Regions from separate parts of the Hymenobacter sp. B1770 genome, predicted to be linked through region 3. Evidence: riboswitches for the same ligand, from Rfam matches in the RefSeq annotation. Region 3 holds a riboswitch; each other region holds the start of a gene.
The links. Region 3 has a riboswitch for S-adenosylmethionine ahead of ACP7AJ_RS04905 (SusC/RagA family TonB-linked outer membrane protein). Riboswitches for the same ligand answer to the same signal wherever they lie in the genome.
Positions count from the first base shown of each region.

Region 1: another riboswitch for S-adenosylmethionine. It lies ahead of ACP7AJ_RS08665 (phosphoadenylyl-sulfate reductase); the one in region 3 lies ahead of ACP7AJ_RS04905 (SusC/RagA family TonB-linked outer membrane protein).
Region 2: another riboswitch for S-adenosylmethionine. It lies ahead of ACP7AJ_RS00240 (O-acetylhomoserine aminocarboxypropyltransferase/cysteine synthase family protein); the one in region 3 lies ahead of ACP7AJ_RS04905 (SusC/RagA family TonB-linked outer membrane protein).

Region 1 covers NZ_JAFCUF010000003.1:421,971-429,798, reverse strand. Annotated here, with positions in the region: gene ACP7AJ_RS08675 (efflux RND transporter permease subunit) at 1-2,634, shown strand, start outside; gene ACP7AJ_RS08670 (TolC family protein) at 2,850-4,295, shown strand; SAM riboswitch class I at 4,725-4,816, shown strand; gene ACP7AJ_RS08665 (phosphoadenylyl-sulfate reductase) at 5,104-5,862, shown strand; gene cysD (sulfate adenylyltransferase subunit CysD) at 5,927-6,838, shown strand; gene ACP7AJ_RS08655 (sulfate adenylyltransferase subunit 1) at 6,888-7,828, shown strand, end outside.
Region 2 covers NZ_JAFCUF010000001.1:62,887-70,714, forward strand. Annotated here, with positions in the region: gene ACP7AJ_RS00225 (lysylphosphatidylglycerol synthase transmembrane domain-containing protein) at 1-694, shown strand, start outside; gene ACP7AJ_RS00230 (hypothetical protein) at 843-1,262, opposite strand; gene ACP7AJ_RS00235 (LysM peptidoglycan-binding domain-containing protein) at 1,444-1,728, shown strand; SAM riboswitch class I at 1,985-2,100, shown strand; gene ACP7AJ_RS00240 (O-acetylhomoserine aminocarboxypropyltransferase/cysteine synthase family protein) at 2,482-3,861, shown strand; gene ACP7AJ_RS00245 (homoserine O-acetyltransferase family protein) at 3,957-4,982, shown strand; gene ACP7AJ_RS00250 (hypothetical protein) at 5,073-6,305, opposite strand; gene ACP7AJ_RS00255 (T9SS type A sorting domain-containing protein) at 6,443-7,828, opposite strand, start outside.
Region 3 covers NZ_JAFCUF010000002.1:210,648-218,475, reverse strand. Annotated here, with positions in the region: gene ACP7AJ_RS04915 (M14 family zinc carboxypeptidase) at 1-215, opposite strand, end outside; gene ACP7AJ_RS04910 (RagB/SusD family nutrient uptake outer membrane protein) at 255-1,610, opposite strand; gene ACP7AJ_RS04905 (SusC/RagA family TonB-linked outer membrane protein) at 1,625-4,657, opposite strand; SAM riboswitch class I at 5,154-5,250, opposite strand; gene ACP7AJ_RS04900 (hypothetical protein) at 5,533-5,661, opposite strand; gene ACP7AJ_RS04895 (SET domain-containing protein) at 5,722-6,204, opposite strand; gene fahA (fumarylacetoacetase) at 6,274-7,560, shown strand; gene ACP7AJ_RS04885 (tRNA-(ms[2]io[6]A)-hydroxylase) at 7,653-7,828, opposite strand, start outside.

The DNA.
Region 1 (7,828 bases), on a different contig from region 3:
CGCGAATACTCGATGCGCGTGTGGCTCAAGCCCGACCGCATGCTGGCCTACCGCACGTCGGTCGATGAGGTGGTGGCTGCTATTCAACAGCAGAACATTGAGGCTGCCCCCGGCCGCACTGGCGAGAGCGCCGGCCGAGCCCCGCAGGTGCTGCAGTATGTGCTGCGCTACACCGGCAAGCTCGACAAGCCCGAGCAGTACCGCAACATCGTGGTTCGCGCCGACCCCGACGGCTCCGTGCTGCGCCTCCAGGACGTGGCCGATGTGGAGTTTGGCGCCCAAACCTACCGCATGGAGTCCAAGACCAACGGCCGACCCTCGGCTGCCATCCGGCTCAAGCAGCTGCCGGGCTCTAACGCTTCGGAAATCATCGAAAACATCAAAATCCGCATGGCGGAGCTGAAAAAATCCAGCTTCCCGCCCGGCATGAACTACATCGTGAGTTATGACGTGTCGCGCTTCCTCGACGCCAGTATTCACGAAGTGCTGCGCACGCTGGTGGAGGCGTTTTTGCTGGTGTTTGTGGTAGTTTACATCTTCCTGCAGGACTGGCGCTCCACCCTGATTCCGGCCCTGGCTGTGCCGGTGGCCCTCATCGGCACGCTGGCGTTCATGCAGATGCTGGGCTTCAGCATCAACCTGCTCACGCTATTTGCACTGGTGCTGGCCATTGGTATTGTGGTCGATAATGCCATTGTGGTGGTGGAAGCCGTGCACGCCAAGATGCACGAAGAGCACCTTGGGCCGCGGGAAGCCACATTTGCGGCCATGAATGAAATCCGCGGGGCGCTGGTGGCCATCACGCTGGTAATGTCGGCCGTGTTTGTGCCGGTGGCATTTCTGTCGGGGCCGGTAGGCGTGTTCTACCGACAGTTTTCGCTCACGCTGGCCATTTCCATTGTCATTTCGGGTATTAATGCCCTCACGCTCACGCCGGCGCTGTGCGCGCTGCTACTCAAGGAAATTCCAGCTGATGACGAGCGCAAGGGCTGGTTGGGCCGCTTCTTCGCGAGCTTCAACCGCAAGTACGAGGCCTTTGCAGAGCGCTATCAGGGGCTGGTGCGCTGGCTCTCGAGCCGCCGGCTGGTAACGGCGGCGCTGCTGCTCGTTTTCTTTGGCGCTACATGGGGCATCAACCGTGTGCTGCCCTCGGGCTTCATTCCGTCCGAAGACCAGGGTATGGTGTACATCAACGTGACCGCGCCGGCCGGGGCCACGCTGGAACGCACCACTGCGGCCCTCAACGAAGTGCAGCGCATTGCCCAAAAGCTGAAGGCTGTAGAGTCGGTTTCGACCCTGGGCGGCTTCTCGCTGATGAACGACGTGTCGGGCTCCAGCTACGGCATGGGCATGATTAATCTCAAGCCCTGGGACCAGCGCACCGAGTCGGTGCAGGACATCATGACCCAGCTCACGGCCAAAACCCGCCACATCACCGACGCACAGATTCAGTTTTTTACGCCGCCCACCGTGCCGGGCTTCGGCAATGCCGGCGGCTTCGAGATGCAGCTGCTCGACCGCACCGGCCGCGGCGACCTGCAGGAAACCGACCGGGTGGCCCAGCGCTTCCTCACGGCCCTGAACAAGTCGCCGGCCGTAGAGGGCGCCTTCACTGGCTTCGACCCCAAATTTCCGCAGTACCTCATCAAGGTCGATGCTGACCTGGCTGCCAAAAAAGGCGTGAATGTGGCCCAGGCCATGAACACGCTGCAAACCTTCATGGGTGCCAACTACATCTCCAACTTCATCCGCTTCGGGCAGATGTACCGCGTCATGATTCAGGCCGACCCGCGCTACCGCGGCAAGCCCGAGGACGTGCTGACCATGTACGTGAAAAACAGCCGCGGCGAAATGGTGTCCTGCGCCACGTTTATGCGCCTGGAGCGAGTGTACGGCCCCGAGCAGCTCACCCGCTACAACCTCTACAATGCCGCGCAGTTCAACGGCAATGCTGCCCCCGGCTACAGCTCCGGCGACGCCATTCGAGCCGTGGAGCAGGTGGCGGCCAAGGAATTGCCGCGCGGCTACACGTTCGAATGGAGCGGCATGACGCGCGAACAGATTCTGTCCGGCGACCAGGCCATGTACGTCTTCCTGCTGGTGCTGGTGTTTGTGTATCTGCTGCTGGCCGCGCAGTACGAAAGCTTCGTGCTGCCGCTGCCGGTGCTGTTGAGTTTGCCCACCGGCATCTTCGGCTCCTTCCTGTCGCTGAAGCTGCTGGGTCTCGAAAACAACATCTACGCCCAGGTGGCCCTGATTATGCTCATTGGTTTGCTGGGCAAAAACGCCATTCTCATCATCGAGTTTGCCGTGCAGCGCCGCAACGAGGGCGCTTCCGTGCTCGATGCGGCTGTAGAAGGGGCGCGCTCGCGCCTGCGGCCCATTCTAATGACTTCTTTCGCCTTTATCGCGGGCCTGATTCCGCTGTGCGTGGCCAACGGCGCTGGGGCCGTGGGCAATCGGTCCATCGGCACGGCGGCGGCAGGCGGCATGCTCATCGGCACAATATTCGGCGTGGTGCTGATTCCGGGGCTGTACGTGCTGTTTTCAAGTGATAAAAAGAATCCAAAAGAGCCGCTGACGGAGCTGGAGGATGCGCCAGTTGTGGAGGAGAAGGTGGCGACTACGGCTTGACGGAGAACCTCACCCCCCCGGCCCCCGCCGGGCACGGCCCCTCTCCAAAAAAGAGGGGGAGCCTGACGATGAAAATGTGGTTCAAACCATGAGCTACTAAGGTATTTAGAAAGATAACTATGTCCTTGAATAATCTTTTTATCGATGCTGCGCCTTCAAGGCGTCAGGCTCCCCCTCTTTTTTGGAGAGGGGCCGTGCCCGGCAGGGGCCGGGGGGTGAGGTTCCCTCTTGGTGTTCTATTCGCAATTATACTGTTCACCGGCTGCCAGTCCGTAGCCCCGCGTGTCGTCACGCCCCGCTCAACGGCCATCCCTACCACCTTCAGCACCGCCACCCCGGCAACTGCTGATACCCTCACCTTGGCGCAGCTACCTTGGCACCAGTTCTTCGGCGATTCGGCCCTGGTAACCCTCATCGATACGGCCCTGCACGCCAACCCCGACCTACTGGTGGCCGTGCAGCGCGTGGAAATAGCCCGCGCCAGCCTGCTGGCGGCTCAGGGCGCGCTGTTGCCAAGTGCAAGAGTCGGGGCAACCGCCGGCTTCGACCGGTTTGCTGCCTATGCGGCCCAGGGCCAGACCAGTACCAACGACGGCCGGGACCTGCCCAACGGGGTGCCCAACTTCTCCATGGGCTTGCAAAGCAGTTGGGAAATCGACCTGTGGGGCAAACTGCGTAGCCGCCGCCAAGCGGCCTTCGCGCGCGTGCTGGCCAGTGAGCAAGGCCGGCGCCTGGTGCAAACCGCCCTCATCGCCCAGGTGGCCAGCCTCTACTACGAGCTGCTCACCTTCGACAACCAACTGGCCGTACTGGGTAAAAACCGCGCCCTGCAGGAACGCGCCGTCGAAATTGTGAAGCTCCAGAAGCTGGGTGGTCGGGCCACCGAACTGGCCGTGCAGCAGTTCGCGGCCCAGCTGCTGCGCACCCGCAGCCTCGAAATCGAAGCTCGCCAGCGCATCGCCGCCACCGAAAACACTCTTAACCGCCTGTTGGGGCGCTACCCACAGCCCATCCGGCGCGGCCTGCCCTTGACCATGCAGCAGATACCGGTGCAAGTAGCGGCCGGCCTGCCCGCCGCCATGCTCCTGCGCCGCCCCGATGTGCAGCAGGCCGAACTGAACCTGATAGCCTCCCGCGCCGATGTAGCCGCCGCCCGCGCCGCCTTCCTGCCTTCGCTCACGCTGGGCCCGTACCTGGGGCTAAATGCGTACACACCCGCGCTGCTCTTCCAAACGCCCGGCTCGCTGGCTTACGGCCTGCTCGGCGGCCTTTCGGCCCCACTACTCAATCGCAGCCTGTTTCGGGCGGACTACCGCCGCTCGGCCGCGCAGCAGCAGGCCGCTTACTGGAACTACCAAAAGGCTGTGCAAACCGGCTTTGAGGAAGTGAGCACCAACCTGAGCGGCATTGAAAACTACCGCCGCGTGGCTGACCTGCGCCAGCAGGAAGTGGCCGCCCTCACGCGCGCCGTGGATGTATCAAACGACCTCTACCGGGCCAACTACGCCAACTACCTCGAAGTGGTGACGGCCCAGCGCAGCGTGCTCGATGCCGAGCTCATCCTCACCGACACGCGCCGCCAGCAGTTCCTGCTGCTTATCGACCTCTACCGTGCCTTAGGCGGCGGCTGGGACGCCAGCCCCGGAGCAGCAGGGGAGTAAGAGGTCGGCCTAATGGGACTGGTAGGCTCGGTGGGTACACCGGCCTTCTGCCATGAGCACCCACCGAGCTACTTTGCATGGGGCGCCGGTCCGCTTTTTTAACCCTCGCTTTGCCGATGAATCTTGGTGCCACCCGCGCTGCTGTGCCCCAATCGCCAAGTGCCGCTGAGCCCATGGGCAACGCAATCGGGTACATCAAAGACCTCTTCACAAAATGATAACATTGGAGGTATGGCGCCGTTAGCAGCACCTGACCAGCGCTGTACGAGTGCGCTTTCTAAGGCTATTGCGCCACTGCGGGCCGCTCCGGGTACTGGGGCTTTCTCACGTTGTGCCCATCGCAAGGGGGGGCGTGTCGGACGGATATTTTTGGTTAATTAAATTTTTCTTCTATATTTGGCACATCAATTCCTCTAGTTTGAAGGATTGTTTTTATACAGAGGCGTGGAGAGACAGGCTCGACGAAACGCCGGCAACCCCCTGCTAACGCAGAACGGTGCCAACTCCTGACCATATAAAAACAAGTTGCCGTGCGCCATTCCAACCACCTCCGCCTGCTGACCACTTCCGCTCCTGCCCAACAGTCAATGTGTTGTTGCATGTGCTGCCGGGCTATGCGCATGGCCGGGGCAACGGCTGGTTGTTGAAGCACCCTTTTTAACGGTTGTTACCTCTGAGGTAATCCCTTAATGTCGGCGGCTGCATAAGCCACTCTTCTAAGAGCATGGGCATGCCCTGCGAAAGCTGCTGCGAGCCTGCTTTTTAGCCACCTGGTGTCTGCGTGTGCGGCACCGCTCCCTTCATTTTTATGGAAAATCCCCTGGCAGGGCTGGTCGATGACCTGAGCCGCTACTTGGTGGGCCAATCGGTGCCGGAAGCCCTGGCGATGATTGCCGACCACTTCCCCGGCAAAGCCTCCTTCTCGACCTCATTTGGCCTCGAAGACCAAATTCTTACTCACTTCATTTTCACCCACGAGCTGCCCATTCGGGTGTTCACGCTCGACACGGGCCGCAATTTCCAGGAAACCTACTCCACTTGGAACAAAACCCTGCTGCGGTATGGCCGGCCCATTGAGGTGTTTGCGCCTCAGACCGCCGAGCTGGAAGCGCTGGTAAGCCAAAAGGGCCCCAATAGCTTCTACGAAAGCATCGAGAACCGCAAGGAGTGCTGCTACATCCGCAAGATGGAACCGCTGCAGCGCGCTCTGGCCGGCCAAAAGCTGTGGGTGACGGGCATTCGGGCCGAGCAATCGGCCAACCGCCAGCAGATGCACGCGGCCGAGTGGGATGCTGCCCACCAGCTCATCAAAGTGCACCCCTTGTTCGACTGGACCTGGGAGCAGGCCCAGGCTTTTGCCCAGGAGCACGGCATTCCGGTTAGCCCACTGCACCGGCAGGGGTTTGTGAGCATTGGCTGCGCGCCCTGCACCCGCGCCATTCAGCCGGGCGAGGATTTCCGGGCCGGACGCTGGTGGTGGGAAGACCAGGCCGCCAAGGAGTGCGGCCTGCACGCCACCGCCCCACACCAGGGCCTCGACCCGGTGGTGGAGCGAATGCCAGAGTAAGCTGTCCCACTAGTCTCATTTATCCGCGAATGGCTCCGCCGGGGCCCTCCTTCTTTACGCCCTTATGACTACCCTAAACCTTGATTACCTGGACCGCCTCGAAGCCGAAGCCATCCACATTCTGCGCGAAGTAGCTGGCCAGTTTGAGCGCCCCGCGCTGCTTTTTTCGGGCGGCAAAGACTCCATTGCCCTCACGCGCTTAGCCGAAAAGGCCTTCCGCCCCGGCAAGTTTCCTTTTCCGCTCGTGCACATCGACACGGGGCACAACTTTCAGGAAATCATTGATTTCCGCGACTCGCTCGCTGGCAAGCTTGGTGAGCAGCTCATCGTGCGCAAAGTGGAGGATACCATCCGGGAACGGGGCCTGCACGAGCCGGGCGGCAAATACCCCAGCCGCAACCCGCTCCAGACCTACACGCTGCTCGACGTGATTGAGGAGTTTGAGTTTGACGCCTGCATTGGCGGGGCCCGGCGCGACGAGGAGAAGGCCCGTGCCAAGGAGCGGATTTTCTCGGTGCGCGACGAGTTTGGGCAGTGGGACCCGCGCCGCCAGCGCCCCGAGCTGTGGAACATTTACAACGGCCGCATCCAGAAGGGCGAAAACGTGCGCGTGTTCCCCATTTCCAACTGGACCGAGTTGGACGTGTGGAATTACATCCAGCGCGAGAACATTGCCCTGCCCGACATCTACTTCGCCCACGAACGCCGCTGCGTGGTGCTGCCCAGCGGCCAGCTCCTGGGCCTGAGCGAACACCTTAACCTCGACGACACCGACGAAATTGTGAGCCGCCGCGTGCGCTTCCGCACCGTGGGTGATTCCACCTGCACGGCCGCCGTGGAAAGCGAGGCCGCTTCCATCGACGACATTATTCAGGACCTGCTGCTGGCCAAGGTGAGCGAGCGCGGCGCCACGCGGCTCGACGACAACCTCTCCGAAACTGGCATGGAAGACCGCAAGCGCAACGGCTATTTCTAGAAACCCTTTCGGCGGAACCTCACCCCCGGCCCGCACAACTTTATATAAAATGGACTTACTAAGATTTATCACCTGCGGCAGCGTCGACGACGGCAAGAGCACGCTCATCGGGCGCCTGCTCTACGACAGCGACTCCGTGTCGCTGGACGTGCTAGCCACGCTGGAAAAGCGCCGCCACGCCAGCGGCGAGGTCGACTTGGCTTTGCTAACCGACGGCCTAAAAGCCGAGCGCGAACAAGGCATCACCATTGATGTGGCGCACAAATACTTCACCACGCCGCGCCGCAAGTTCATTATCACCGATGCGCCCGGCCACGTGCAGTATACCCGCAACATGGTTACAGGCGCCTCCAACGCCGACTTGGCCATTGTGTTGGTCGATGCCCGGCAGGGCGTCATCGAACAGACTCGCCGCCACACGCTCATTGCCTCGCTGCTGGGCATTCAGCACTTTGTGCTGGCTGTGAACAAAATGGATTTGGTGGGCTACGACGAAGTTATTTTCAACAACATTGTGAGGGACTACCAAGCAGTGGCCGCCCAATTGAAACTGGCGCATGTGGCAGCTATTCCGCTGAGCGCCCTTAACGGCGACAACGTGGTGCGGCGCTCGCGGCACCTGCCCTGGTACGCCGGCCCCAGCCTGCTTGAATACCTCGAAAGCGTGCCCGTGCCGGCCGATGCCAACCCCAACGAGCCACGCTTTCAGGTGCAATACGTTATCCGGCCCCAGACCCCGGAGCTGCCCGATTACCGCGGCTACGCCGGCCGCGTGCAAAGCGGCACATACCGGCCCGGCGATGCCGTGCGCATCTGGCCTTCGGGGGTGGAAACGGTGATTGAGGCCGTGGAAGTAAACCAGCAGAAAGTGGCCGCAGCCACTGCGCCCCAGGGCGTGGTGCTGCGCCTGCGCGACGACGTGGACCTGAGCCGGGGCGATACCATTGTGCCCGTGAGCGCCCACCCGGCCGTGACGCGCGAAGTAGAGGC
Region 2 (7,828 bases), on a different contig from region 3:
CATCATGGTCACGGCCCTGCTCGACAACCTGTACTACGTGCTGATGGTGCCGCTGGTGGTACTGGTAGCCGGGGCTGGGCTTTATCCGCACGAGGCGCTGCAAACCGGCTTTGTGGCCACGCTGCGGGTAGCGTTTGGGGTGAGCTATATTTTTGTGATGCTCTACGCGGGCCTCATGCTCTACGCCATTTTCGTAAATCCGCGCTCGGTGCGGCGGCTGCTGGTGCGGCTGTTTTCGCTTCGGCTGCTGCGGCGCTGGCGGCGCAAAGCCTACCGCCACGGCCAGGAAATGGTGCGGGCCTCGATGCAGCTGCGCGGCAACGGCCCCCGCTACTGGTGGCAGGCGGCGGCGAGCACGGCCTTCGTCTGGACGGCCCGCTACGCCATTATTGGCTGCCTCATTGCGGCGTTTGTGCCCATGGGTGCGGGCACTTTCCTGTTCATCTTTGCCCGCAACATCACCTACAAAGTCATCCTGCTGCTGGCCATCACACCTGGCGGCGCGGGCATTGCCGAGGGCGCGTTTCCCACCTTCTTTGGCAGCTTCATCGGCACCGCTACCATGACCAGCTTCATGGTGCTGCTGTATCGGGTCGTGACATACTACCTGTATCTGGTGCTGGGTATGATTTTTTTACCGCGCTGGGTGACGCGGGTGTTCATCAAGCAGCCCGCTGCCACAGCCAAGGTTTAGCAACCTACAAGGGCAGCAGCATTGGTATCGATGGCAGAGGAGGAGAGTATTTCTGTTCTTATTCTGCCGTACTTGAACATCTTCATTCGGCACAAAAAAAGCCCCGTGCCATTGCGGCACGGGGCTTTTTCTTACGCTAAAAACCTTTTTAATCAGCTTCCAACATCAGCGCGGCGCCGTCGGCCGACTTCAGCGTGAGCTTGTCGTCGGTGAGCGTTTCCACGGTAAAAGTATTGCTGGTGGCTGAGCCATCGGGGGTCATGGTAATGGTTTTGCCCGCCTGGTCAAAGGTGTATTTTCCCGAGATAGCCCCAGTGGCACCGGTCATGTTGTAAGTGCCATTTGCAAAAATGCGCAGTTCTTCTTGCTTTTGCGCTGAGGTTTGCTTCACTTTGTCGCCGGTACTGTCAAGCTCTTTAGCAGTTTTCCATACCTTGCTGTCGGTGCCGTACAACATATTTACTCCTTCTACCTTGCCCTTATCGCTGCCACAAGCAACAGTAAACAACGATAGGAGCATCAACAGGCTAGCGAAATAACGAAGCGAAAAAAGCGAGTGAGATTTCATGAGAATAAGCAAAATGGTGAAATGAAGGAACAAGCCGCGCAATAGCGGGCTCGTCGGCTTACGGGTGGCACGCAAAAGGGTTTAGAGCGAAACCCCCCTTGAGCTTGCCCGTATATGTGCCGTGTCGGCTAGCCTTCAGGCAAGCCGCCTTATTTTATTTTTCATCAAATTGAAACTTTCCATGGGACTCTTTGATTTTCTCAGCGACAAAGGCGAGCAAAAGCCCGTAGAGCCCGCTGCAAACCCGGCTGCTGGCGGAACCGATTTTTTCGGCAACAACAGCAATCCGGCTGCTACTGGTAACTCGTACACCGTGGTAAGCGGTGACTCGCTTTCAAAAATTGCTAAAAACCACTACGGCGATGCCGCGAAGTGGCCAAAGATATACGAGGCCAACAAGGCCATCATCGGCAACAACCCTGACCTGATTGAAGTCGGCCAGGTGTTGACCCTACCTAGTCTCTAGGTACTTTTTTGCAGAAAAAAGGTGAGAAAAGCCACTCTGTTTCAGGGTGGCTTTTTTGTGCTTGAAAGGTTTGAAAGTGCTGGCTCGAAGCGGTTGGCTAGGTAGTGTCATTCAATTTTTGCACGCTGAATGCTTCGCTTGGCGGGGTACTCAAAATTATTTTTCTTGGCAAGTGCTTGCCCATAAAAAAATTTCTCGCGTACATTTGGCTCACCAACAACAAGGTACTCCTCCGCTCGCGGCGGGGAAGTTTTAAGTTTTATACAGAAGCGGCGAGAGAATAGGCTCCGTGACCCGCTGGCAACCTTCGACCGCGCGAAAGGTGCCAATTCCTACCCGCTCCGGCTCAGGCCGGGGAGGGGCATATGAATCGAGTGCCATGGAAAACCTCCTTACCTCCGCTTATTTAGTCCCGAATGCTCCGGCCGCTTTGCGTGCTCTGGCTTCGGGCTTTGTCGTTGTGGCCCCTAGCGGCTACGGCGTGTCATCGTGCCCGGCACGAATGCGAATGTGCTGTTGGTGCCCGTGTTGTTGCTAAGCTGATACCGGCTTAGACAACCCTTCCCCTCCTTCTGATTTTTTTGGTGGCCCTTTGTGCTCGCTGCTGGCTTTTTGGGCCAAGGCAGCCGGTTGGGGCCGCATCTTCAGCACGGGCCATTGGGGCTTCACTGCGCTTACAAACCGCCTTTTCAGACCGTTTTGCGCTCTTTACCTATCATTTTCTAACTTTTCACCTTCAAACGTACCCGCATTATGTCTGCTTCCCCTTTGCATTTCGAAACGCTGCAACTCCACGCCGGCCAGCAGCCCGACCCGACCACCGGTGCCCGCGCAGTGCCGCTGTTCCAAACCACTTCTTACGTATTTAAGAGCGCCGAGCATGGCGCCAACCTATTTGCCCTAAAGGAGTTCGGCAACATCTACACCCGCCTGATGAACCCGACCACCGACGTGTTTGAGCAACGCGTAGCGGCCCTCGAAGGTGGCGTGGCCGCCCTCGCCACTGGCTCGGGCCAGGCGGCCCAGTTTATTGCCCTCAACAACATTCTGCAAGCCGGCGACAACTTCGTGAGCACGGCCTACCTATACGGCGGCACCTACAATCAATTCAAGGTGGCCTTCAAGCGCCTGGGCATTGAGGCGCGCTTTGCCGACGGCGACAACCCCGCCAGCTTTGAGGCGCTGATTGACGACAAGACCAAAGCCATTTACCTGGAAACCATCGGCAATCCCAGCTTCAGCGTACCCGATTTTGAGGCAATTGCGGCCATTGCCAACAAGCACGACCTGCCGCTTATTGTGGACAACACCTTTGGGGCGGGCGGGTACCTGTTTCGGCCCCTAGAACACGGTGCGCACATTGTGGTCGAGTCGGCCACGAAGTGGATTGGCGGCCACGGCACCAGCGTGGGCGGCGTGATTGTGGACGGCGGCACCTACGACTTCGGCAATGGCAAGTTCCCGCAGTTTACCGAGCCCAGCGAGGGTTACCACGGCTTGGTTTTCAACGACGTATTTGGCAAGGGCGGGCCTTTTGGCAACATTGCCTTCATCATTCGGGCCCGGGTAGAGGGGCTGCGCGACTTTGGCCCTGCCATCAGCCCGTTCAACTCCTGGCAGCTGCTCATTGGCCTCGAAACCCTAAGCCTGCGGGTAGACCGCACCGTGGAAAATGCGCTGAAGATTGCTACCTGGCTGGAGCAGCACCCACAGGTAGAAAGCGTGAACTATCCCGGCCTGGCCAGCAGCCCCTACCACGCTACGGCCCAGAAATACCTGAAGCGCGGCTTCGGCGGCGTGCTCAGCTTCCGGGTGAAGGGCAGCAAGGAAACGGCTACACAATTCATTGATAATCTGAAGCTCATCAGCCACCTGGCCAACGTGGGCGACGCCAAGACGCTGATTATTCAGCCCTCGGCCACCACGCACCAGCAGCTAAGCGAGGAAGAGCAGCTCGCCGCTGGCGTCACGCCCACTTCGCTGCGCCTGTCGCTGGGCATCGAGCATTTTGAGGACATTAAAGCCGATTTGCAGCAGGCATTCGATGCCATTGGCAACACGGCTGCGCTCCCTACAGCGGGTGTCGACGTTGAAGAGCCGGAGCTGGAGCACGCCCAGCCACTGGAAGTATAAGTCTTTCACCGCAGGAGCCGCAGAAGGGTTTCGCAGAGGGCGTTCTTCTGCGAAACCCTTCTGCGGCTCCTGCGGTGAAAAAAAGTCAGATCCACATGCACGACCATATTCTTCCCCTCCCCGACCTGCGCCTCGAAAGCGGGGAAACCCTGGCGGGCGCCCACGTGGCCTACCGCACCTGGGGCCAGCTAAACGCCGAGCGCGACAACGTGGTCTGGGTATGCCACGCCCTTACGGCCAATGCCGACGTGCTAAGCTGGTGGCCGGGCCTGGTAGGAACGGGCTGCTACTACGACCCGGCCGACTGGTTCATTGTGTGCGCCAACGTGCTGGGCTCCTGTTACGGCAGCACCAGCCCGCTCGACCCAGACCCAGCCACGGGCCTTCCGCGCTTCCAGCACTTCCCGCGCCTGACCATTCGGGACCTGGTGGCGGCCCACGAGGCCCTGCGCCAGGACCTGGATCTGACTGATATTCACACGCTGATTGGAGGCTCGCTAGGCGGGCAGCAGGCCCTGGAATGGGCCGTGCAACGCCCCGATTTGTTTGACCATCTGGTGGTAATTGCCACCAATGCCCGGCACTCGGCCTGGGGCATTGCCTTCAACGAAGCCCAGCGCCTGGCCATCGAAGCCGACCCAACTTACGCCGCCGGCCAGCCCGGCGGGGGCGACGACGGCCTGCGTGCCGCCCGGGCCATTGCCCTGCTCAGCTACCGCAGCTATTCGGCCTACGGCGAAACCCAGACCGACCCCGACGACGAGCTGCTGCGCGAGCACCGCGCCAGTGCCTACCAACGCTACCAGGGCAACAAGCTGGTGGCCCGCTTCGACGCCTACAGCTACGTGGCCCTGAGCCGCAGCATGGACACCCACAACCTAGGCCGCGGACGCGGCGGGGTACCAGCCGCTCTGCGCCGCATTGGGGCCCGTACGTTGGTGTTGGGCATTACCTCCGACGTGTTGTTTCCGCTCAGTGAGCAGCGGGAGCTGGCCAATCATATACCCGGCGCGATGTACGCCGAACTGGATTCGCGCTATGGGCACGACGGCTTTCTGCTGGAAACGGCGGCAATCACCCACTTTCTGGAGCTATTCTACGTGCCCACTTTTGCACACTAAACGCCGGAAGCTCTGCTGCACTACCTGGCCCGCGAGCAGCGCAGTTGGCTCCTCTTGTTTCTCGGACTAGCGGGAAACGTCCCTCCTGACCTACCAAAATTCAATTCGAATGGGGAGCTGCCCGGGAAACTTTAGCGAGTAAACCCCGGCTCTTAAAGCTCCGCGCAGCACCTCTACGTCGCGGACGTGGGGATTGATGGTTCGCACCACGCGACCGGTGACGTCGAGCAGCTGGGCCTCGACGGGCAGGGCCCACGCTGGGGGCAGCACAAGGCGGATGGCATCATCTGCGGGAATGGGGTAAGCCTGCGCGGCTGGCCCGGCCTTCGCAGCGCTTGGCGCAGCCGCCGTTATTACAGTGCCCGGCTGGGCCAGGCTAGGCCGCAGAAAGTCGCGCATGGTGCGAAAGGTGGTATCGGCGTAGGCGGCATTGTTCTCAAAGGGAACGTGGCCAGCACCTCGCAAGGGGCGCAGGGTGTTGCGAATGCCCAAAGCAGTGGCCCGGGGATGCAAGCGGCCGCTGCCGTACACGTACTTGGGTGGCAGGCCACCGCCAACTCTGCCCTGCAGGTAAGGCACAGTGGCATCGGCAGTGCCGTGCACGCTGCACAGGGGCACGTTGCCCGGCTCGATGAGGCTGGGGTTTTCGGTGGCGCCGCTTAGGTTGAGCACTGCCAGCACGGCGCTGCTGTAGCCCGGGTTGCCGCTGGCGCCCTCAATGCCGCCCAGCGCCGCCAGGCCCACATACGCTGGCACTTCCGAAGCTTTGTCCAGATAGCCGACTGCAAGAGCCGCAAAGCCCCCGGCCGACGAGCCGCCAACCGTAATAAAATCGGGGTGCACGCGGTAGGTGCGGGTGGTGGCCGCGTCGCGCCGGAAGAAGCGCACGGCCGCACGCATGTCCTGCATGCCGCGAATGGCCGATTTGGCGATGTTCACCGTATCAAAAGCCGTGAGGATGGTAACGAAATCCAGCAGGCGGTAATCGATGCTGGCCGTAACGTAGCCCAGCCGGGCAAAGCGAGTACACACGTTTACCATGTAGGCATCGGTGCGGGTGCCGGTGATGAAGCCGCCCTGATGGGCAAAGATGATGATTGGCCGGCGCTGCACGGTGTCGCTGGTGGGCTGGTAGATGTCCATCAGCAACTGCTGGTTGACGCCGGCAGAATTGACCGCCGAGCCATAATTGACGCCCGACGTCACGGTCACATTCGGGAAGACGGGCTGGTAGTAACGGGCCCGCGTGGTGTCAATTTGGGCGGTAGCTGTCTGCAAACCAGCCAACAGGAGGGTCACTATAAGTAGGAAAGTTATTTTCATAGCAGTGCGAGCAAGGAGTAAACGACATACTCAACAAGGAAAACGCACCGGCTTAAAGCATTGTTTTGTCGGGCATGCAAAGAAGTTGATTGGGGGCCCCAGGCGCTCCAACCAACTTCTTTCAGCCGGGAATCATGCTATTGAACCACCACTCGGCGCACCACGGGGCTGCTGCCCACGGCGATGTGCAGTTGGTAAACACCCGGGGCCAGACCCCGCACGCTTACCTCGCCCTGAATGGGCTGGCCCGCGGCAGCTAGCTGCTGGCGTCGCACCGTTTGGCCCAAGGCGTTGGTGAGGCGCACCGTTACGGCGCCCTGGTTGCCAGCCGGCCGCGGCAGCTGCACCGTGAAGCTGGTGGAGGCCGGGTTGGGGTATACCTGCAGCTGCGCGGCCAAGGCCTTGGCCGCGCTGGTAGCCGTTAGGCTTGCAGGAGTTAGCTCCAGCGCGAAGCGGCCGGTAGCGGCCATGCCCTGCAGGGTGAAGCGGTATTCCGTGCCCGCTGCCAGCGGGAGGCGGGCGCCAGTCAGGGCATCGGTTAGGGTAAGGGCGATGCCGGGAGCAAAGTTGGTAAGCTGCTCCGCCGTGAGGACGTAGGCACCGGCTTGGTGAGCGGTGAGGCTTAGGGGAACCACCGTAGCGGCGGTGGGCACCGGCATGCCATTGATGGCCAGCACCTGGCCGGCAGCCAACGAGGCCAGGTTCAGGCCGCTGGGGTTGGGCATTTTGTAGGCGTCGAACTGCGCATCCGGCCCGGCATCGGCGCCGGCTTCGAGGTAGAGGTAGGTTTCGTCGGTATCAGTGGGAGTGGCGGCGCTGGCCAGAGTCAGGCGCAGGCGGGGGCGAGCGTCGGCGGTGCCGCGCTGCACCGTGACGGCGTTGGCCGCGCCGAATTCGCTGATGCGGGCGCTGAGCGGAAAGGTTAAAGTAACGGGCGCAGTGGCTAAGGAACGCACAAAAAACCCTTGCCCCAATGGAATGGTGGCTCCGGTGCTGCCAATGCCATTCACGTAGCTGCGGTACTGCCCGCCGTACTGGCTGCGGCTAACGAAGATGTACATGGCGCTGCTCATGCCGGCTGGAATGGGCACGTTGTCCCAGTTAAGCGCCGCCGGAAAAGGATTGCCCAACAAGTGCCAGCCAGCCGTGGGCGTGGCGGCCCCATCCAGAGTCACGGCAATGGTTTCGTTGTTGCGGGTCAACGAGCCGGTGAAAGCCAGCGTCTGGCCGGCCGTCAAGTTTATGGCGTAGCCTTGGCCGCGGCCAGACGCTACCACCGGCAGGCTGGGGTTGAGAGCGGGCACCAGCCAGCCTTTGTCGAATTCGGAGTAGCTCGTGGCAGGGGATGTGGTGGCCCGCCGCTGGTCGTATGCAAACACGTTCGGGAAAGGCGTCACCAAATCGGGCCGGGGGCTGGTATTGTAAGCCGGATTAAGTATCGGGGTGAAGGCAGGCGCGGACAGGTTGGCCAGGGTGGCATCGTCGAACGGCAGGGTAAGGTGCCGGTAGCCGAGGCCCGGGTT
Region 3 (7,828 bases):
ACGCGGTCCAGCTCGCGCAGGTAGGCTACAATCTGGTCGGTGCGGGTGTAGTGCGAGCCAATAGGATACCCCAAAAACTGCTCTGGCGTGGGCACCTTGGCATCGAAGCTGCCGGCTTGGGCCGTGGGGAAGTAGTAGCTGGTCTGGGCCACAGCCGGTGCCGTGAAGCCCAGGCCAAGCGACAAGAGAGCAATTGCAAAAGAAGATTTCAACATGAGAATGGGTGCTCAGAAGAAGTACTGGGGCATTAAGAATTAATACCCGGGGTTCTGTTCCAGGTCGCGGTCGGCAACTAGGTCGTTGAAGGGAATGGGAAACAGCCAGCGGCGCTGGTCCGTGACGCCGAGCACCTCGCCGGCGCGGCCGGTGCGCACCAAATCGAACCAGCGGTCGGCCTCAAAGACAAACTCTATTTTTCGCTCGTTTTCAATGGCCAGCAGGAGCTGGTCAGCGGTAGTGGCGGTGGTTGAGGACAGGCCGGCCCGGGCGCGCACCGCGTTCAGGTCGGCAATGGCCTCGGGCAGTTTGCCTAAGCGGGCACGCGCTTCGGCACGGATGAGGTATTGCTCAGCAAGACGCAGCACGTAGCTGGGGTCGTCGCGTTGGGCCGAACGGCTATAGAGGTTGCCATAGGTGACACTGGACCCGGCAATAATTGTGGAAGCTAACAAAGCGGAGCGGGTGCCGCCCACGGCGGGGTCGTTCAACTGCGCTATGGCAGCGGGCACGGGCTGGAAGTTAAACTGCCCGCCCAGCGCGCTGGGAAACCAATTGTTCCACATGGTGTTGGCGTCGGAATTGCTGAACGTAAGCTCAAATACCGATTCCTGGCTCAGGAAGGGCGCCGTAGAGAAAGCCCGATAAGGCGTAACCAGCCGGTAATTGCTACTGCCAATAACCTGCGTTGCATAGGTTTCGGCGGGGGCCCACTGCTGGCGGTAGAGGTGCAGGCGGGCGCGCAGGGCACGGGCCGTGGCTTTCACGGCACGGTTGCGGGTGGCACCGTCGGGCAGCAAGGTTTCGGCCTGGGTCAGGTCGGCCAGCACTTGGTCGTAGGTCTGGGCCAGGGTGCTGCGGCGGATACCCTGCCCATTTTCCTTGGTGCGGGTAGGCGTAAGCACTAAGGGCACGCCGCCCCAGCCGCGGCCTAGGTCGAAGTACACCAATGCCCGCAGGAAATGGGCTTCGCCCAGCAGCTGGTTTTTCTCGGCAGCAGGCAGCAGCGGGTCGTTGATACCCGGCAGGGCAGCAATCAGGTTATTGGCGCCGTTCACGGCCTGGTACATCTGCGTCCAGGCTTCGGTAATGAGCACGTTGTCGGCGCTGAGCTGGTTTTGGTCGATTTGTAAAAACTGGTTCAGCGTGCCGTTGAAGCGCACGTTTTCGCCGGGCAGGAAGCCGAGAACGGGCCAATTGAGGCGGTAGTAGGCCTGCACCTGGTCGTAGACGCCAATGGTGGCGGCGCGGGCACTGCCGGCGTCCGTTATCGCCTTATCGGCCGGGAGCTGCTGGGCCGGCGTGGGCTCGAGCAGGCTGTCGCAGGCCGCGAGGCCCAGAGAAGCCGCAGCCAGGTGCGAAACAACAAGCAGGCAGGTGATGGTCTGTTTCATCTTGATTGATAGGATTAAAGTCCGACGGTCACGCCCACCTGCACAGTGCGCGGCTGGGGCACGGTGGCCCAGTCGAAGTTTTTGGTATTGCTTACGCCGCTTTGGGAGTTCACCTCCGGGTCGAGGCCCGAGTAGGGCGTGAAAGTGAATAGGTTAGCGGCCTGCACGTACACCCGCAGCGAATTCAGGTGCACACGGGCAATGGTTTCTTTGGGCAGGGTGTAGCCTAGGGAAAGGGTGCGCACGCGCAGGAAAGAACCATCTTCTAGGTACCGGTCGCTCAGGTTCTGTACTACGCCGCCGTAGTTGTTGCTGGACGCTACCGAAGTCAGGCGCGGGATTTCGGTGACATCGCCGGGCTTCTGCCAGCGCTGCAGCTGCTCGCTTAGGTAGCCAATGTTGCTTTGCGTGCCGCCGTGCACCAGGAAAAAGCGGTTCATATTCATGATTTTCGCTCCTTGCTCGAAGTTGAGCGTGAAGCCAAAATCGAGGCCTTTGAAGTTGACTGAGTTGGTAACTCCGCCGAAATAGTTGGGCCAAGCATTGCCCACCAGCTTGCGGTCGGCCACGGTTATGCGGCCGTCGCCGTTCACGTCTTCGTACTGGGCGTCGCCGTTTTCGCGGCTCACGCCGGTCTGGTTGTACAGCCAGAACGAGTAGAGCGGGGCACCCTCTTCCAACCGGAAAATATCGCGCGAGCCCGTGGTGATGGGGGCCGCCAACTTTTCAATCTTGTTCACGTTGCGGGCCACGTTGAAGGTGGTGTTCCACTGCACGGCGGTGGTTTTGGGTAGCCAGCTAGCGGTAAGTTGTACTTCGATGCCCTTGTTGCTCACAGCGCCGAAGTTTTCTACTACCGAGGAGAAGCCGGTTTTGCGCGGCACCGGCACGTTCAGCAGCAGGCCTGAGGTGTACTTGTCGTAATAATTAAGCTCCAGCAGCAAGTGGTTTTGCAGCACCGCCGCGTCGAGGCCCACGTTCCACTGCTGGGTCGATTCCCAGCTCAGGTTGGGGTTGGCAAGCTGCAGCGGGGCCGTGCCCGGCAGGTCGAGGTAGTTGGCTCCACCCTGCACCAGGCCCAAGGATGCGAAGTCACTGATGCCGGCCTGGTTGCCCGTACGGCCTAAGCTGCCGCGCAGCTTCAGCTCCTGGAAAATATTCAAATCTTGAATGAAGCTTTCTTCGCCCAGGCGCCAGCCCAGGCCCACAGCCGGAAAATAGCCCCAGCGGTTGTCGCGCCCGAAGCGGGATGAGGCATCGGCACGCACGCTTACATCGGCGGTGTAGCGCTCCTTAAAGGAATAAGTGGCTTTGCCGAAAAACGAAACAAGCCCAGCCTGTGAGCGCGCCGAAGAACCCGTTTGGGTAGCGGCCGAAGCAATGGTGGTCAAGTCATTGCCGGGAAACTGCTGCCCCGCCAGGCTGGTCCGCTGGAAGGTGTTTTGCTGCAGCGTATTGCCCACCAGGGCTTGCAGCGAGTGGTTTTCACCAAAGTTGACGTTGTAATTCAGCGTCTGCTCGTTGAGCAAGGTGATGTCGCGTGACAGAAACGAGGACGCCGTGCCCCGGGGCTGACCAGCCAGTATCAGGGTGTTGTTGAAGTTGTTCTCGTACATGTCGTTGAAGTCGATGCTCCAACTGCTGCGCAGGGTCAGGTTCTTGAGCAGCGCATACTGCCCGTACACATTGGAGATGACGCGCGAGCCCACAGCGTCATTGTTCAGGTTGTTGATGAGGGCTAGGTGGTTGTCGAACGAACCGTATTTGGCATAGCTGCCATCGGGGTTGTAAATCGGCAGATTGGTGCGCGGAAACAGAGCCGAGTTGATGACGCCCACGGGGTTGTTATCATTGCTGCTCACGTTGCGGTGGGTGCGGGCCAGCGCGGTGCTGGTGCCGATGCGCAACTTGTCCGTCACCGAGTTATCCAGGTTTACGCGCAAGCTAAACCGGTTGAAGGCGCTGGGCCGGGCGATGGATTCCTGGGAGAAGTACCCCGCCCCTATGTAAAACTGGGTTTTGGCTGAGCCCCCGGCTGCCGACAGCTCGTAGCTGTGCGTTTGGGCCGTGCGGAAAACGTCGCTGAGTCGGTCGTAAGTCTGCTGTTCTTCTGGTAGGCCCCGGCCGCCAGCCGCCTTGGCGCGGAAAGGCAGCTGCGAAGGGTTGCCGCCGTCGTTCAAAAACCGCTCATTTTCCAACGCTGCCAGCTCTGGCCCGGTCACCAGGCTGTACTGCTTCGCCGCCTTCGACAGCGCGTGGTAGGTGTTGAAGGTGATGCTGGTTTTGTCGCCGGCTTTGCCACGCTTGGTGGTGATGAGCACAACCCCATTGGCGCCCCGCGAGCCGTAGATGGCGGTGGCGTTGGCATCCTTAAGAATCTCAATGCTCTCGATGTCCTGCGGGTTCAGGTCGGCCAATGGGTTGGCGGATACCTGGTTGCCCAACCCCGTAGCAATGAGATTGGTGTTGTTGATGAACACGCCATCGACCACATAGAGTGGGTCGTTGCTGGCATTCACAGAGTTGCTGCCCCGTATGCGGATGAAAATGCCGCCGCCCGGTACTCCCGAATTGGCCGATACCTGCACGCCAGGCGCCTTGCCCTGCAACAGCTGGTCGGGGCTGGCGGCGGGAATGTCCTTGAGCGCATCGCCCTTCACGGAGCTAATGGCGCTGGTGAGCGTTTTGCGGTTTTGCTCGCTGTAGCCCGTCACTACTACTTCGGCGAGCTGCTGCAAGTCTGGGGCAAGGTCAATGGCGAGTGGCGTGCTGCCAGCTTGCACTTCCTTTTTGGCATAGCCTACGTAGCTGAAAATGAGTGCAGAGCCTGCCGAAACGTGCAGCGCAAATTGGCCATTCGCGTCGGTGGTAGTGCCGGCACTGCTGCCCTTGGCCATCACCGTAACACCGGGCAAAGGCGTATGGCTGGAGGCGTCAGTAACAATGCCGCTCACTTGCGGCCCGCCTTCCGACTGTGCGTAGCTGGTGGCGGTGGCCCCTCCCCAGAGCAGGGTAATCAGCACCCGCCGAAGCGTATTTGGTTTCATCAGATTTATAAGTTGGGGGTGGTGGGTCCCGCGCTGCCAGCCGTCACGTAGTGGCGACGCGGAAGAGACCCGAGAGGATTAAGGGGAATAGAAAGGGTCGCTGGCTTCCAGCGCCTTCTCTCCCGAGCAGGAGACAGAAGGCAGCCTTAGCAGCATTCCGCTGCTGGGCCGGGCTGCCATTGGTGCACAGCGGCGCTCGGCCCAAAGCCGCAGAATTACCCGGAAAAAGAAAGAATTGACCTGCGCCTGCCACCTGGCAGACACTAACACGTTGGCCCGCAGCCGCAAACGGCCAGAACAAACGTGCGCGACCCCGCTGCTACTTTGCTGCGGTAGTCACTACGGCCGGTGAGGAATCTAAAAGCTTACTAAGCCCAACATCCCCGACCGGCCCGCCGCATACACGCGGCTGCGCTCGACGCACAACAACACTGCTTTGCAGCAAGTGAGGTGGTTGGTGAAATGCGGAGGGGACGTAATAAGTCCATGGCTTTTGTTTTTATATGGTCAGGACTTGGCACCGTTTCGGGGCGGATGCCCCGTTGGTTGCCGGCGTTTCGTCGAGCCTGTCTCTCCACGCCTCTGTATAAAAACAACCCTTTGGTTGGAAGGAATTGTGGGACAAATGTAAAGGAGCTTTTTTTAGAATTGCTCATTACAGGCCCGAATTTTATTCAAATCCTAGAATAATCTAGTCGTTAAACCAGTATTCAAATACCCGCTAAACATGAATAAAAAGGGCATTTCAAACGATATTGTTTGCCTGGGATTAAGGACATTAAAGTCTTCCCTAAACCCGGAATTTTGCAATTATTTTTTTATTGTGTTTAAGCACTGCCACCCAGTGTTTCTCACGATTTCCCTTTGCTTTGGTATTAGCCAAGCACCTGGCCGCTCAACTTTAGCTCCTGGCGGGCATCGTAGTAGCACTGCAGAATGGAGTCCATCGGGGCGGTGCCGGCAGCTACGGCCTGCACGCGAGCTCGGTACTCGGGGGCCAGCAAGCGCAGCAGCGGCTGCGCTACCCCGGTGAAATGCTGAAAGGCATCCAGCAGCTGCGCGTTTCATTCAGCATGGTAATTCAGCAAATCGTCGGGCAATACCTGGGTGCGGGCACAGCCCGGCTCGGGCACGCAGTAGAACGGCTCGCTGGGATTGAGGTACCCGTAGTCGTCGGTCAATTCCTCACCAAGAAAACTGTCGCGCACGGCCAACTCGCAGTCGTAGGCGGTGCTCATGCAGCTCGAGCGAAAGCTGTAATTGACAAAACGGGCATGGTCGCCGCAGAGCGCATAGTTCCCGTGGTGGTCGCGGTAACAATACTTATCCAGAAATACTCTTTGGAGTGGGTCCATCCTTTCAAAGCATGGCGGCGAAATAATTTGGTCCAAAGAGTCGAATATCCAAGCGATAGTGCCCTTGGGAATAAGCTTGGTGGCGACCACGCCTAAGCCGATTTCGGGGCTGATGAAGCGCAATTCGGTGTCAGGATGAATCATGTGAATTTGGCCGATAAAGGAGGTGGCAATGTTAGAAAAAACGGGCACCAAACAAAGCAGAACAGCGCACTAGCGGCCTACTGCCCTACTTTTGCCAGCACACCCCACCCCACCCCCATGGCTACCTCCCCGAACTCGCCTGCACTTCGCTCTTGGATTGACATTCCGCCCGGCAACGACTTTCCTATCCAAAACCTCCCCTTTGGGGTGTTCGAAACCGACGAGCGGGGGCCGCACCTGGCAGTGGCCATCGGCGGCTATGTGCTCGACCTTTATGCTGCCAGCCAGTACGGCTTTTTTGAGGACCTGACCGAGTTGGGGGAAGCCCAGCCCAAGGTGTTTCGCCGGCGTTCCCTCAACGCCTTCTTGCGGCTGGGTCGCCCCGCGTGGCGCGCTGTGCGCCAGCGTGTGAGTGAGCTGCTGCGCCACGATGCCCCCGAGCTGCGCGACAACGAAGAAGCCATGCGCAGCTGCCTATTGCGCCAAACCGAAGTGCGCATGCTCCGGCCCGTGAAGCCCAACAACTACACCGACTTTTACAGCAGCATCGAACACGCCACCAACGTGGGCACCATGTTCCGCGACCCCGCCAATGCCCTGCTGCCCAACTGGCGCCACCTGCCCATTGGCTACCACGGCCGCACCAGCAGCATAGTGGTATCAGGCACCCCCATCCGTCGCCCCAACGGCCAGCGCAAGGCTCCCGACGAAACGACCCCCACATTTGGCCCTAGCCGCCAGCTCGACTTTGAGCTGGAAATGGCCTTCGTGGTGGGCACCGGCACCGCCCTGGGCAGCACAGTGCCAATTGACGCAGCTGAAGACCACATTTTTGGCCTCTGCCTGTTCAACGACTGGAGTGCCCGCGACCTGCAAAGCTGGGAATACGTGCCCCTGGGCCCGTTCCTGGGCAAGAACTTTGGCAGCAGTCTGGCCCCGTGGGTGGTCACGCTCGATGCCCTGGAGCCCTTCCGCATGGCGGGCCCTGTGCAGGAGCCCACGCCCCTGCCCTACCTAAACCACGGCGGTGAGCACAACTTCGACATCAACCTCGAAGTAGGCCTTGCGCCGGCGGGCGGCCCCGAAACCACCATCAGCCGTTCCAATTTCAGCCTAATGTACTGGAGCATGGCCCAGCAGCTCACCCACCACGCTTCCAACGGCTGTAACCTCGAAGCTGGCGACCTCTACGCGTCCGGCACCATCAGCGGCACGACGCCCGACTCGCTGGGCTCGATGCTGGAGCTGGCGTGGCGTGGCACCCGTCCCGTGCCCCTGGCCGACGGCTCAGAGCGCAAATTTCTGCTTGATGGCGACACCGTAACCATGCGCGGCTACGCTGAGAAAGATGGCGTGCGCATTGGGTTTGGGGAAGTGCGCGGCGCCATTCTTCCGGCTGAATAGGGCAAGGGTGCGCCAAGCAGAACGAGGTTTCGCAAGGGTTGATTAATTGTCAACCCTTGCGAAACCTCGTTCTGCTTGGCGCACCTCTGCTTTTAATGAATTCGGTCGTCCCGCACGGGCAGGTTCGTCACAATTTCGCCCTCTATTTTCAGCAACTCCTGCAGTCGCTCGTCAACCAGTTTTGGGTCACAATATTCCTTGGCTAAATCAACGTAGCTCACGAAATGCGCTGCTTCCGAGACCATTAATTCGTAATAGAATTTACTCA